Regions from separate parts of the Brucella sp. GW823-FHT04E01 genome, predicted to be linked through region 1. Evidence: predicted binding sites of a transcription regulator. Region 1 holds the regulator's gene; each other region holds the start of a gene.

Region 1 (4,384 bases):
CGTTTGCCGTCTTTGGTCTTGTGCTGATGCCATTGCAACTGGACTGGGTGCCTTTGCAGATAATGGGCTGGGGCATTTTCGCAGTCAGGCACATTGCTGCCTTTGTTGCAAAGTGGTCACCAGACGGTAATCCTGGGGCCATGCCCGCACTCACTATCGTTCTCTGGACCATTGCGCTCGTTCTGGTTGTTGTTCTGTCGACCAGATTGAAGGTGTTGGCGCTGCCGTTCATCGTTCTAGGGTTTGCTGCTTTCGTCAGGGAGCCCTTTCCTGACATCGTGATCTCGGAAGATGCCAAACTGGTGGGGGTTCGGCTCGCGGACGGGAAGTTCGCAGTCAATCGAAGCCGACCGTCACAGTTCACAATCGACAATTGGAAAACCGCTTATCTGGTGGAAGAGTTCATTGCGCCGCCATCCGGCAAAAACAAAAAGCGAACTGATGGGGACGGGTTCGAATGCGAAGATGGACTTTGCACGATCAGTCTGCGTAATGGTCGTACACTAGCCTACACCGCAGATGTCGCGATGCTGGAAATAGCCTGCAATATCGGCGATGTGGTTATTCTCGCCGTTTCCGGCAAAGATCTGGCGTGCGAACGTTCCACTATCCTGAGTATCAGCAAGCAGGAACTGGCACTAAAGGGAGCCGTCGAGATCAGGCTCGGAGAAAGGCCAGATCAAAATCGATCTTTCAGAGCTGTACCGGGCGACACCTACGACGTCGCAAAGCCCGGGATGAGCCAGCAAACATCTGAATTGCAGCCGGAGGACCGAATTACCTATGCAATTGATGCGCCAAGTCGTCCCTGGCATCTGCACCGCATCCATTCGCGTCCAGCACGTGGCTTGTCCGAGCGCGAGTACAAACCAAAATCCCACTCCGCTCAAAATGCCGGAGTTTGTTCATCAGGTGTTAGCGATGAACCAACGCGCTGCAACTAAATAAAGAGCGGTTCCACGTTTCTGTTCTTAACTGGAACCGCTCCATTGTTTGAACTCGGAGCTTATCTCCAAAACCGGCTACACTACGATCTAGTAGCGGCGGATCAGGCCCACAAGCTTGCCCTGCACACGAACGCGATCCGGGCCAAATATTCTAGTTTCGTATGCCGGGTTTGCGGCTTCCAAAGCGATGGATGCACCCTTGCGGCGAAAGCGCTTCAAAGTCGCTTCCTCGTCATCGACAAGTGCCACCACGATTTCGCCGGGGTTTGCTGAATCACCGCGTTTAATGATGACGGTATCACCGTCGAAAATGCCGGCGTCGATCATTGAATCACCTCTGACCTCAAGCGCGTAGTGCTCGCCCGCACCGATCATTTCGGGCGGAAGGCTGAGGGAGTGTGTCTGATTCTGGATTGCTGAAATCGGTACACCCGCAGCAATTCGCCCCATGACCGGTACGGACACAGTTCCAGACGTGTCGTCATTGGTAGCCACGGGGGCGGGGCGTGCCGGTGGCGGAGGCGTTTTGCCCAGGCTGCCTTCGATAACGCTGGGAGCGAACTTCTTTTGTGCATTGAGGCCCGGAGCGATGGAATCCGGCAGACGTAACACCTCAAGCGCACGCGCCCTGTTCGGCAGACGGCGAATAAATCCACGCTCCTCAAGGGCGGTGATCAGACGATGGATACCCGATTTTGAAGCCAGATCGAGCGCTTCCTTCATTTCATCGAAAGACGGGGGAATGCCCGTTTCTTTTAGACGTTCATGAATGAACAGCAGAAGCTCGTGCTGTTTACGGGTTAACATGCGCGACACCCTCCCGGCCAAGAATCGAGAAAAACAAAACCAGAACGAACACTATATGTTCCAGTCTTGTTCTGCAATGGTTTTAAAACCATTAACGCTCAGGGTGAGATTGAACGGAATACTTCAGGGCAAGACCATCACGGGCACGGCATGTCAGATGCTGCTTCGAATAACATATATTTTATGATGACTTAGGTCTGTTTTCTCAAGCTTTAGTGAGGCCGAGAATTGCGCTCGATCTACAGCATGAGAACGCGACAATCATCGCCAGCAGTGGCAGCAGGAGCGTTTTCATCCCTGATGAGAAGCGCTTTTGAACCGACGAGAGCTGAAAGCATGGACGAATCTTGGACCGGAAACGGCTTTGCGGTCAGCGTTCCATCAGGGTTTGATTCGATTGTGGCCCGGATATAATCGCGGCGGTGGTCATTCGCAGGCAGGTCAGTGCCCAGCTTTGCAGGTCGGATATCGGCATCGAGGTTCGTTCCGGCAAGCTTGGCGACGAGCGGACGGAGAAAAACGAGGCTGCATACCAAGCTCGAAACGGGATTGCCCGGTAGGCCGATGACATGCACGATCTTGCCGTTCGCTTCGATGCGCCCATACATCAGGGGCTTGCCGGGCCGCATGGCGATCTTCCAGAAGTCGAGATTGACGCCCTGTTTCTGCAGTGCTCCATGCACAAAATCCCGGTCACCGACGGAAGCGCCACCGATTGTCACCAGAATGTCGATGCCGCTTTGCAGGCTGTCTGCTATTGCCTGTTTGATTTTGGCAGGATCATCCGGAATGATCCCTTTATCATGTGGCGCTCCGCCGGCTCGCCTTACTATCTCGGCGATTCCAACGCTGTTCGATGCAACAATCTGGTCTTTTCCGGGTGTTTCGCCCGGTGGAACCAGTTCATCGCCGGTCGCAATGATTGCTATTTTGGGCTTTTGAAACACGTCGATTTTCGCATTGCCACTGGCCGCTGCCAGCGACAGGGCCGCAGCATCCAGCGCCCGCCCGCTGGGAATGACGATGCTATCGGGTGAAAAATCGAGGCCTGCGCGGCGTATATGTCGTCCCGGTTCTATGCCTTCGTGAACGGTTAGCCGGTTACCCGAACGCTCAGTGTGCTCCTGAATAACGATCGTGTCCGTGCCTTTGGGCAGTGGCGCGCCGGTGAAAATCCGGACCGCCTGACCAGTTCCCGGTTCACCTTCGAAACGATTTCCTGCAGCCGACTCGCCGATGATGTCGAACTCGACGGGATATGAGATGTTGTCTGGCGCGATCAGGGCGTAACCGTCCATGGCCGATCCGTCGAACGGCGGCTGCAGAAAATGTGCCAAAACAGGTGTTGCAACCACGCGCCCACCTGCATCTGACAATGCGACCTGCTCTTTACCGTGCGGTTCTGCGGATTTCAGGATGCGGGCCAGTGCTTCATCGACCGGGAGAAGGGACATGGCGTTTCCTCTCGAACTGAATTGTTGACCCGTCTAGACCACAGAATCTGTCCAGACGAGTTGATCCAGAGCAAAGTCTAGCGGTTTATGCTTTCCAGTCACCTGATTTGCCGCCGCTCTTTTCGGTAACGCGGATACCGCCGATCTCCATATGTTTGTCGACGGCTTTGGCCATGTCATAGATCGTAAGACATGTGACAGAAACGGCGGTGAGGGCTTCCATTTCCACGCCGGTGCGCCCCTTGAGCTTGGCCAGCGCACGAACGCGCAAACCGGGCAATGTCTGATCCGGCTCGATTTCGACGGCTACTTTGGTCAGCATCAGCGGATGGCATAGGGGAATCAGATCGGCGGTCTTTTTGGCCGCCATGATGCCAGCCAGACGCGCAGCACCAATGACATCACCTTTCGCGGCGTTGCCTTCCAGAATGAGCGCCAGTGTTTCCGGCTTCATTCTGACTGCCCCTTCGGCCACAGCTTGACGCTCAGTCTCGTCCTTGGCACCAACATCCACCATATTGGCAGTGCCGGTCTGGTCGATATGGGTGAGTTTGGATGGCATCGATCAAGCCTTGCCAGTCAGCAGTTCACGGGTAGCCGCTGCAACATCGGCCTGCCGCATCAGGCTCTCTCCGATGAGGAATGTCCCGATTCCAGACTTTTCCAGACGCAGGCAATCTTCGTGTGTGAATATGCCGCTTTCACCGACCAGAACGCGATCGGATGGCGCCATTTTTGACAGCCGTTCCGAAACGGCCAGATCGACCTCAAATGTACGCAAATTGCGATTGTTGACGCCGAGCAGACGCGATGAAAGCTTTAGTGCGCGTTCCATCTCGGCTTCGTCATGCACTTCGATGAGTGCATCCATGCCAAGCTCGAACGCGGTTTCTTCCAACGCCTTTGCAAGATCATCGTCGACGCTTGCAAGAATGATCAGAATGCAATCTGCACCCCAACTACGGGCTTCGTGTACCTGATAGGTATCGAACAGAAAATCCTTGCGCAGAGCCGGGAGACTGCAAGCGTTGCGAGCTGCCGTCAGAAATTCCGGCGCTCCCTGAAAGGAAGGCGTGTCAGTCAGCACTGAAAGACATGCAGCGCCACCAGCTTCATAGGCTTTTGCAAGTGCAGGCGGATCGAAATCAGGACGGATCAAGCCCTTCGATGGGCTTG
Region 2 (4,384 bases), on a different contig from region 1:
ATATCGCCCAGCGTCGCGCCGGGTCGCACGGCAGCAATCCCCTTCCACAAGGCCTCATAGGTCACACGGACCAGCCGTGAGGCAAAGGGAGCAACGTCACCGACCATATAGGTCTTGCTGGAATCAGCGATATAGCCGTCCTTTTCCAGCGTGATATCGAAGTTGATGATCTCGCCGTTTTTAATGATCTCGTCATCCGACGGCATGCCGTGGCAGACGACTTCGTTCTTGGAACTGTTCAGCACATAGGGATAGTCATATTGCCCCTTGCTGGCTGGCCGCGCCTGCAATTCGCGGGTGATATAATCCTCGACCAGATCATTGACCTGCATCGTGGTCATGCCCGCCAGCGGCGTGCGGTCGAGAAGCGCAAAAACAGAGGCAAGCAGCGCGCCGGATGTCGCCATTTTCTCCACTTCGGCAGGGGTTTTGGTCATGACGACTGCACAGTAAGAACGGGCAGAACCGGCAGCTCGACCCGTGCTGCGCGCAACTGCATCTGCACGATCTCGTTGAACGACAGGTCGGGATGGGCTTGTGCCAGCATGCCGATCTTCATCCAGTATTCAGCCTGCGCATTGATCGACCGGCACATGACGTCACTCGCCTTGCGCAGTTCCTCATGCAGCTCGTCGCCGATTTTCACGATACCCATAGTATTGTCCAGACCATATAGTTCATATACGGATCATATATAAACCGTATATACCCATCGATCAAGCTCTCCACTGTTCCTGCTCAAGCAATCAAAGTCACTTGCATTTAGTATGGTGCCATACTATAAGTCGCCGTATGGAAATAATCGAGCAAAAGCACCACGCCCTTCTGGGCGAAATGGAACGCCGGCACAGCCCGTCCACCGACGCGCTGAAAGCCTGCTTTGAAGTTTTGTCACTTGCTGCGGCCATTGACCGGGATTGCGCCAACCGGCTAGCTCCGCACAAGCTTTCGGAGGGCAAGTTCGTCCTGCTGTTTCTGCTGCACAATGCGCCCGACGGCCTCTCGCCGCACGAGCTTTCAGAACGCGCAGGCGTAACGCGCGCCACCATCACCGGCCTGCTGGACGGGCTGGAGCGCGATGGTTTCCTCAAGCGTCACGCGGATAGCGAGGACCGCCGCAAACTGACTGTCCGGCTGACATCCGAAGGGATGCTGCTGGCGCAACAGCTTTTCGAACAACATACCGCATGGATTGCAAGCCTGATGAGCGATCTCTCATCAGGTGAACAGCAGCTTCTCAGCACCTTGTTGCGCCGCATCTGGAGCCGCACCGATGCCGGTCGCTCTTTCAAGATCAATGAAACCCTAAGGGATATGACATGACCTATTACCTCGCCGAGCTTTATTCCCCGAAATCGAGCTGGCACGCGCTTGATGCTGAAGGCAGGCAGTCCTTCTTTGAGAAAGTCGGCGCGGGTATGGGCGGGCTTGGCGCGCTCGGTATCGAGGCTTTGGCATTGGGTCCCGTCGACGCGACAAAGTCTTTTGCGCCCAGCCAGAGCTTCTTCGCCATCTGGCGTTTCCCGGATGAAGCAGCTCTCGACATGCTGATTGCCGGAATCACCGCCACCGGCTGGCATGATTATTTCGACACGATCAATGCGGCTGGTGCAGGCACCGACCTTCCCGGCCATCTGGCGCAACTGGCAGGCGTGCCTTTCAGGGACGCCGCCTAATCCAAAACCACTATCGCGATGATAGAGCGTATCCCGAAAAGTGTGAAACGCCTACGCAAGGAAATCAGTCCACTGGACTGATTTCTGATCCCGCTTGACTCTTGCCTCGCTCGATTCAATACTGGAACATATAGAGAACAAAAAGATGGAATCTAGACGTGAGCGGCATCGACATCGCGGCGCTGCGGCGCATGGTTACGACCATTGAAGGCAACGATCCGCAAGGCAGTTTTGCAAATCAGGGGCAAACGGGCTTCGGGCGGGCGCGCAGTTTCACGCTCGGCCTTGCCGGGGCGGATGCCGCCTTTCCGCATGGCCTTGCAGGCGACGCGCTGCATGAGGTTTTTGCCGAAAACCCCGGCGCGCATATGGCCGCGACCGGCTTTGCGCTAGCCTTTGCCGCCCGTGCGGCAGAACGCGCCGCAGAGCCTCGTCGCCCGATTATCTGGATCGAGGAAGAAAGCGCTGCAAGTGAATATGGCGGGCTTTATCCGCCGGGACTTCATGCCTTCGGGATCGATCCGTCGCGACTTCTGATCGTGCGCTGCCCCACGGCACAGGATGTCCTGAAGGCGGCAAACGATGCGCTGGAAGCCGGAAGCGGCGGCAAGGCTTCGCATCTTGTTTCCGGTGTTGTCGCCTCGGTGACAGGCCAGCCGAAATGCCTCGACCTGACCGCTTCGCGTCGTCTGCTTCTGGCAACCGAAACCGCGCAGCTGCCCGTCATCCTGCTCCGGAGCCACCGGACGGCTGTGCAAAGCGCTGCCGTCAGCCGCTGGCGGGTGGCGCCCGCGCCGTCCCGTTCAAGTGGAGCGAACGCACCCGGCAAGCCTGTCTTTTCGGCGGTTCTGGAACGCAATCGCCACGGCACATGCGGGCAATGGATCATGGAATGGAACAATGAAACCCAGGAATTTGGTGCTAACGAACGGGATGGCAGAACGTCTGTTTCTCGCCCTCTGGTTTCCGTTTCTGCCGACCGACCGGCTTCGCAGCAGCACTCCGCCTGATGGTAAACCGCACCTGCCTTTGGTTGTGACCGAACGCACGACCAATGCGCTGCGCCTGACAGCAGTGGATGCCGGAGCGGCAAAGCTCGGCCTTTTTCCCGGCATGGCGCTAACGGATGCGCGCGCCCGCGTGGAAAGGCTTGAAGTGGCAACGGCAGCACCGGAACATGATGCGGCATTACTCAAGCGTTTTGCCCATTGGTGCGAGCGCTACACGCCGCTTGTCGCCTTCGATGAGCCGCATGGGCTGATGCTCGACATAACCGGCTGCGCGCATCTTTTTGGCGGGCTCGACGCCATGCGTGCCGATGCAATCCGGCGTCTGGAACGAGCCGGGCTTGGCGTACAGGCGGCGGTTGCCGATAACAGTTTTGCCGCGCGGCTTCTGGCACGGGGAACGAAGGGCGGTGTCTTCAGCAGGGCGGAGGCCGACCGGCTGCTTCCCCGCCTGCCGCTCTCCGCGCTTGAACTGGCGCAAGCTGCCGAAACCGGCCTCAAGCGCGCCGGATTGAAACGCATTGGTGATGTGATGGGGCTTCCGCGCGCCGCACTCACCGCCCGCTTCGGCACCGATCTTGCCACCAGGCTTGACCGGCTGGCGCGGCGCGAGCGCGCGCCGATTTCCCCCTTGCGCATCATGCCGCTCAGTGCCGTCGAGCGCCGCCTGTCAGAGCCGGTTACCGCAATGGAACTGGTCGAACGCATCTTGCAGGAACTGGCGCAGGAGCTTTTTACGCAGCTTGAACCGGAGGGAAAAGGCGCGCTTCTGATTGAGGCCTTCTTCTTCCGTGTCGATGGCGAAGTGCGTCATATCCACATCGAAACCGGCCAGCCCTTGCGCAGCGACAAGGTTTTCCTGCGCCTTGCGCGTGAAAGGCTCAACGCCTTGACCGACCCGCTCGATGCAGGTTTCGGCTTCGACATGATCCGGCTGGCAGCGCTGCGCAGTGCGGCAATCGCCCAGCGCCAGACGGGGCTCGACCAGCATGAGGAAGATGAAGCGGGGTTTAGTCAGCTTGTCGACCGGCTTTCGGCGCGGCTTGGACAGAACCGCGTTCTCGTTTCCTTTTCGCGCAACACGCATATTCCTGAACGGGCCTTCGGCCTGCGCCCTGCCCTTCACACGGATGGCAAGGGCGAAGCCGATTATGAGAGTGCGGCAGCACTTCCCCCAGCGTTTCCCCCAGTGCTTCCCGGTGACCCGCCAGCGCGCCCCATAAAACTGTTTCGCCCGCCGCAGTTGATCGAAAGCGTGGCGGAAGTGCCCGACAGTCCGCCTTCGTTTTTCCTGTGGCGGCGGGTGCGCCATCATGTACGCCTTGCCGAAGGACCTGAAAGGATCGAACCGGAATGGTGGCTCGCAATTGGTCACGCGGTTCCGGAGCTGCGCGATTATTACCGGGTGGAAGACGAGAACGGCCAGCGCTTCTGGATTTTTCGCGAAGGCCTTTATGACGGCGCCAATCATCCGCGCTGGTTTTTACACGGACTGTTCGCGTGATGACTCATTATTTCGAAATGGCTGCTGCCAGCAATTTTTCCTTCCTGTGCGGCGCCTCGCATCCGCAGGAACTGGTAGCGCGTGCGCATGAGCTTGGCCTGTCCGGTATCGGCATTGCCGACCGCAACACGCTGGCCGGTGTGGTGCGGGCACATGCGGCATGGAAGGATTTTCGCGACAAGAGCGATTTCCGGCTT
Region 3 (4,384 bases), on a different contig from region 1:
TTTGCTGGAAATGCGCTATTCCCGGTCCGTAGCCAGAAATGACCCTTTTTCCGACAACCGAAACGCCCGCGAATGCCGGGTCCGCACATGCGGTGACGCGTCTGGCCCCGGCCAAGATCAATCTCGCACTGCATGTTACAGGGCGTCGTGACGATGGCTATCATCTGCTCGATATGCTGGTGGTCTTTGCGCGCTATGGCGACATCATCCGCATCGAGCACGCCGAAAAGGATAGCTTCACGGTCAGCGGCCCTTTCGCAAAAGGCATGCCGCTCGATGGTGGCAATCTGGTTCTCAAGGCACGCGAGGCCTTGCGTGATCATGCGCAAAGGGCATTGCCGCCCGTCGCCGTTCATTTGGAAAAGAACCTTCCGATTGCGTCGGGTATAGGCGGCGGATCGAGCGATGCTGCAGCAACGCTGCTCGCACTCGATGAATTGTGGGGGCTCGATCTCGGTTTAGAGCAACTCGCCGCGATGGGGCTTACCCTTGGCGCCGATCTGCCCATGTGCCTGCATGGCGCATCCAAGGGCACGCCGCTTGCCGCGCGCGGCATCGGTGAAGACCTGAACCCGGTTGTCGGATTTCCAGCCTTGCCGATGCTCCTCGTCAATGATGGAACCGCTGTTGCAACGCCGGATGTCTTTCGCGCACTCGACAAACGCGACCATCCAGCGCTGAACCTTGGCTCCCATGCAGATATCGCCCCCCTTTGCGCCTATCTGCAGACAACCCGCAACGATCTTCTGCCTCCGGCCCTAAAACTTGCCCCCCAGATCGGTGACAAACTTGACCTGCTTCGCGCAAGCGGATCGCTTTACGCGCAGATGTCAGGCTCAGGTGCAACCTGTTATGCGATCTACGAGGATATGGCCGCCACAGAGCGGGCAGCAGCACTTCTCTTGGCCGAACGACCCGACTGGTTCGTCATCGCAACCCAAACGGCTCCCTCCCAAAAGTAGTTTCTGAACGGCCTCCCAACCGAGAGTCTGAAAAATCGCCCTATTGTTCACTCTCATTGGACAATATATTGGGACAGACTGTTCGCTCTTTTTGAACAAAATGCCTTTTACAACAGTTTCGTGAATACTGATATATAATATAACTTATTGATTATATTTAGTTATTTCTCATAAATTATCTACATTCCATAAAATTGGCTGCACGAATGTGTGATTAAGAAAACATTTTCGTGACTGGAACTTTTACCCACTGTCACCCATTTCAGCTGCATCGGAACGACGAACAAAACGCCGCTCCACTTTCCAAGGAGATAGGAAAATGAAAAAGATTGTTCTTGCTGCCGCTGCCCTCGCTCTTAGCGCCGGTGCTGCCTTTGCTGAAAACCCCCGCGTTGGCGAACCTGCCGATCTTTATGCAAACGACCGCACCCCGGTTGCTTCCCAGAAGGTCGACTACACCGCTCCCGCTTCGATCAGCCAGTCCTCATTCCAGGACGGTTCGGCTCATCGCTTCGGTGACGCATCGCCTTCGAGCTACCAGAACTAAGTTTTCCGAAAACTTAGGCGCAGGACGTCGTCAAAAGCCTCCCAGCGGATGACGCCCCGATGAATTCCCAAGCTGGATATTCCTCCCAATCATTCAGCTTCCCCAGTTATCTCCCCGATGGATGGCATAGTGCCACCCGGGAGCCCCGGAAAGGCTTCTATGCCATCCGAAGGGGCGATTTTAAGGATTACGAAAATGAAAAAGTTTGCTCTTGCTGCTGTTGCCGTTGCCCTTAGCGCCGGTGCTGCTTTCGCTGAAAACCCGCATGTCGGCGAACCTGCCGATCTCTATGCAAACGACCGTACGCCGGTTGCAACGCAGAGCCAGAAGCTCGACTACACGGCTCCTGCTTCGATCAAGGCTCCGGTCTATCAGGACGGTTCGGCTCATCGCTTTGGCGATGCTTCGCCTTCCTCTTACCAGAACTAATCCGGCCAGAACTAATCCGGCCAGAACTAATCCGGTCAGCATGTCTGACGAAAAGGGCGAAGCTTCCAGCTTCGCCTTTTTGTTTTGTTCAGTCTTCGTCGGGCGGCAGAATGGGGTGTTTGAGACGGACCGGCCGCAAGTGCTGTGGAAGCAGATCAAACGCCACGCCGTCGAGCAACAGCGGCTTCAAAAGATCCAACCGAACCAGAAGCCCGGCATCGAGCGTCGCCTTGTGGCCGAAGATTTTACGGACCGTGCCGAAGCCGCTATCTTCCGGCAGTGAAAAGCGCGCAGTACTCCCATCATTATCCATGTGGCGGCGGAGGACTTCCTCCCATCCTTCCTGCGGAATAGCGCCCGGTTTCAGCAACAGTACCCACGGCGTGCGGATTTCTGCGAGCGCCGCCTCAATATCCATTTCGGCATAAAAGCTACAGCCGGCACCGAGCGCGACGAGAGCGGTTTCGTCCGATGACCCCCGGTCGACGACCGTAACACGGCGCAGCAACCCCTCCACAACAGCCGGCACCAAAGCCGAAAGCGTGTGGGCCAGTGCTCTTTCTGAATTCAGGGTTTCGATGACCACGGACAACATGCGCGTTTCATATATCAAGAACGCGTGAACGGAAAGCTGCTGCACATATGTTCTTGCTTTGTTCTAAATCTTGCGATAGGAATAGATTCATCAGAACAGAATCGCATGGCAACACGGCACGCGCAACAGAACAGTTTTCAGCCCTGAAGGGGGCTCCTGTTCCCCGGTTTGCTTTCGCCGTGGCTGCACAACGCCAGATGTTTCCATTCAGGGAGACGAAAATGGAAGTGATCCAGCAGGCAGATATCATCAAGCAGGCCGACATGGCTGCCTTCGGTAGTGGACGCGCGGATCACGCCAATGCGATGATCGGTGAGGCAGGCCTGCGCATCGATCATGCTCGCAGGCGCGGACGCGGCGCGGGCATCAACCCGACCGGACGCTTCGAGCCGACGACGCGGCATGATTTCGATGACGGCTGGACCACGCTTGAGGAACTGCCGCCGTTCAAGACCGACGTGCAGATCGAAAAGCCGCGCACGATCATCACCCGCAATGATTCACCCGACATCAATTTCGACCGCTCGATCAATCCCTATCGCGGTTGCGAGCACGGTTGCATCTATTGCTTTGCCCGTCCGACCCATAGTTACATGGGGCTTTCTGCCGGTCTCGATTTCGAATCCCGCCTGTTCGCGAAGCCGGATGCAGCGCGCCTTCTGGAGCGCGAGCTCGCCAAGCCCAATTATCAGCCGAGGACCATCGCCATCGGCACCAATACAGATCCCTATCAGCCGGTCGAGAAGAAATGGCGCATCATGCGCGAAATTCTCGAAGTGCTGGAGGCTGCCAATCATCCGGTCGGCATCGTGACGAAATCCGCCCTGGTGGTGCGTGACGTCGATATTCTAAGCCGCATGGCCGAGAAAGGGCTGGCCAAGGTCGCCTTGTCAGTCACGACGCTCGATGCTCATCTGTCTCGCACGATGGAGCCGCGCGCCTCGACGCCGACACTGCGGCTTCAGGCCATCCGTAAGCTGGCCGATGCGGGTATTCCAGCGTCCGTCATGATGGGGCCGGTCATTCCGGGTATCAACGATCACGAGATTGAGCGCATTCTGGATGCAGCCTATGCGCAGGGCGCGCGCGAGGCGGGTTATGTTCTGCTGCGCCTGCCGCTCGAAGTAGCCCCATTGTTCAAGGATTGGCTGCTGCGCAATTACCCGGATCGCTATCGTCATGTCATGTCGCTGGTGCGCTCCATGCGCGACGGCAAGGATTACGATGCCGAATGGGGCAAGCGCATGCGCGGCACAGGTCCCTATGCATGGCAGATCGGACGCCGTTTCGAGATCACAGCACGCAAGCTCGGTTTCAATGCGCGTCGCCTTCAGTTGCGCACCGATCTGTTCGAACCGGTCGAAAAGGGAGGCAAACAGCTTTCACTGTTTTAGGCGAGGCACACAAAGGGGCTCCAAAAGGCGAACTTCACCTTGGGCTGGTGCCGCTTTTCAAACTGCATATCCTATCAGTCGTCAGTTCAATTCCCGTCTGATTTCTTTTCGGACGGAGGGGCTACCTGCTTTCACGCCACCATCCTCGAGCAGGGCCCTTGCGGAGAATCGGAAGCAATGCGAGCATCGCCGCCAAATGAAACGCTCGGCTTCTGATTCTCCGCTTCTCTTTGATATCCCACTCGCGCCTGACTTTTCTGAAGAGAAAAGATTGCTTGCGCGCGGACTGAAACACATCGTCGGCATAGATGAAGCAGGACGTGGACCTTTGGCCGGTCCTGTCGTGGCTGCTGCCGTGGTGCTCGATATCGACAACCTTCCAAACGGTCTGGACGATTCCAAGCGTCTCACGGCTGTAAAGCGTGAAGCGCTCTACGAAACCATTCTGGAAAAAGCC

Evidence for each region. Region 1 encodes LexA, which represses DNA repair genes until DNA is damaged. Its sites were predicted from a motif close to TGTTCNNNNTGTGTTCNG; they were not measured.
Region 2: the regulator LexA is predicted to act here: its motif matches at 1,799-1,816, upstream of AC1RHM_RS17690 (ImuA family protein).
Region 3: the regulator LexA is predicted to act here: its motif matches at 2,582-2,599, upstream of AC1RHM_RS15810 (PA0069 family radical SAM protein).

Annotation. Positions count from the first base shown of each region.
Region 1 covers NZ_JBXAIK010000001.1:368,434-372,817, reverse strand. The annotation lists gene AC1RHM_RS01925 (ComEC/Rec2 family competence protein) at 1-944, shown strand, start outside; gene lexA (transcriptional repressor LexA) at 1,035-1,754, opposite strand; gene AC1RHM_RS01915 (molybdopterin molybdotransferase MoeA) at 1,994-3,208, opposite strand; gene moaC (cyclic pyranopterin monophosphate synthase MoaC) at 3,294-3,770, opposite strand; gene trpC (indole-3-glycerol phosphate synthase TrpC) at 3,774-4,384, opposite strand, start outside.
Region 2 covers NZ_JBXAIK010000004.1:540,956-545,339, forward strand. The annotation lists gene map (type I methionyl aminopeptidase) at 1-437, opposite strand, end outside; gene AC1RHM_RS17675 (ParD-like family protein) at 434-655, opposite strand; gene AC1RHM_RS17680 (MarR family winged helix-turn-helix transcriptional regulator) at 793-1,323, shown strand; gene AC1RHM_RS17685 (DUF6616 family protein) at 1,320-1,676, shown strand; gene AC1RHM_RS17690 (ImuA family protein) at 1,835-2,686, shown strand; gene AC1RHM_RS17695 (Y-family DNA polymerase) at 2,622-4,187, shown strand; gene AC1RHM_RS17700 (error-prone DNA polymerase) at 4,187-4,384, shown strand, end outside.
Region 3 covers NZ_JBXAIK010000004.1:130,590-134,973, forward strand. The annotation lists gene AC1RHM_RS15790 (4-(cytidine 5'-diphospho)-2-C-methyl-D-erythritol kinase) at 39-962, shown strand; gene AC1RHM_RS15795 (hypothetical protein) at 1,282-1,509, shown strand; gene AC1RHM_RS15800 (hypothetical protein) at 1,705-1,938, shown strand; gene AC1RHM_RS15805 (glycosyltransferase family protein) at 2,027-2,533, opposite strand; gene AC1RHM_RS15810 (PA0069 family radical SAM protein) at 2,755-3,927, shown strand; gene rnhB (ribonuclease HII) at 4,124-4,384, shown strand, end outside.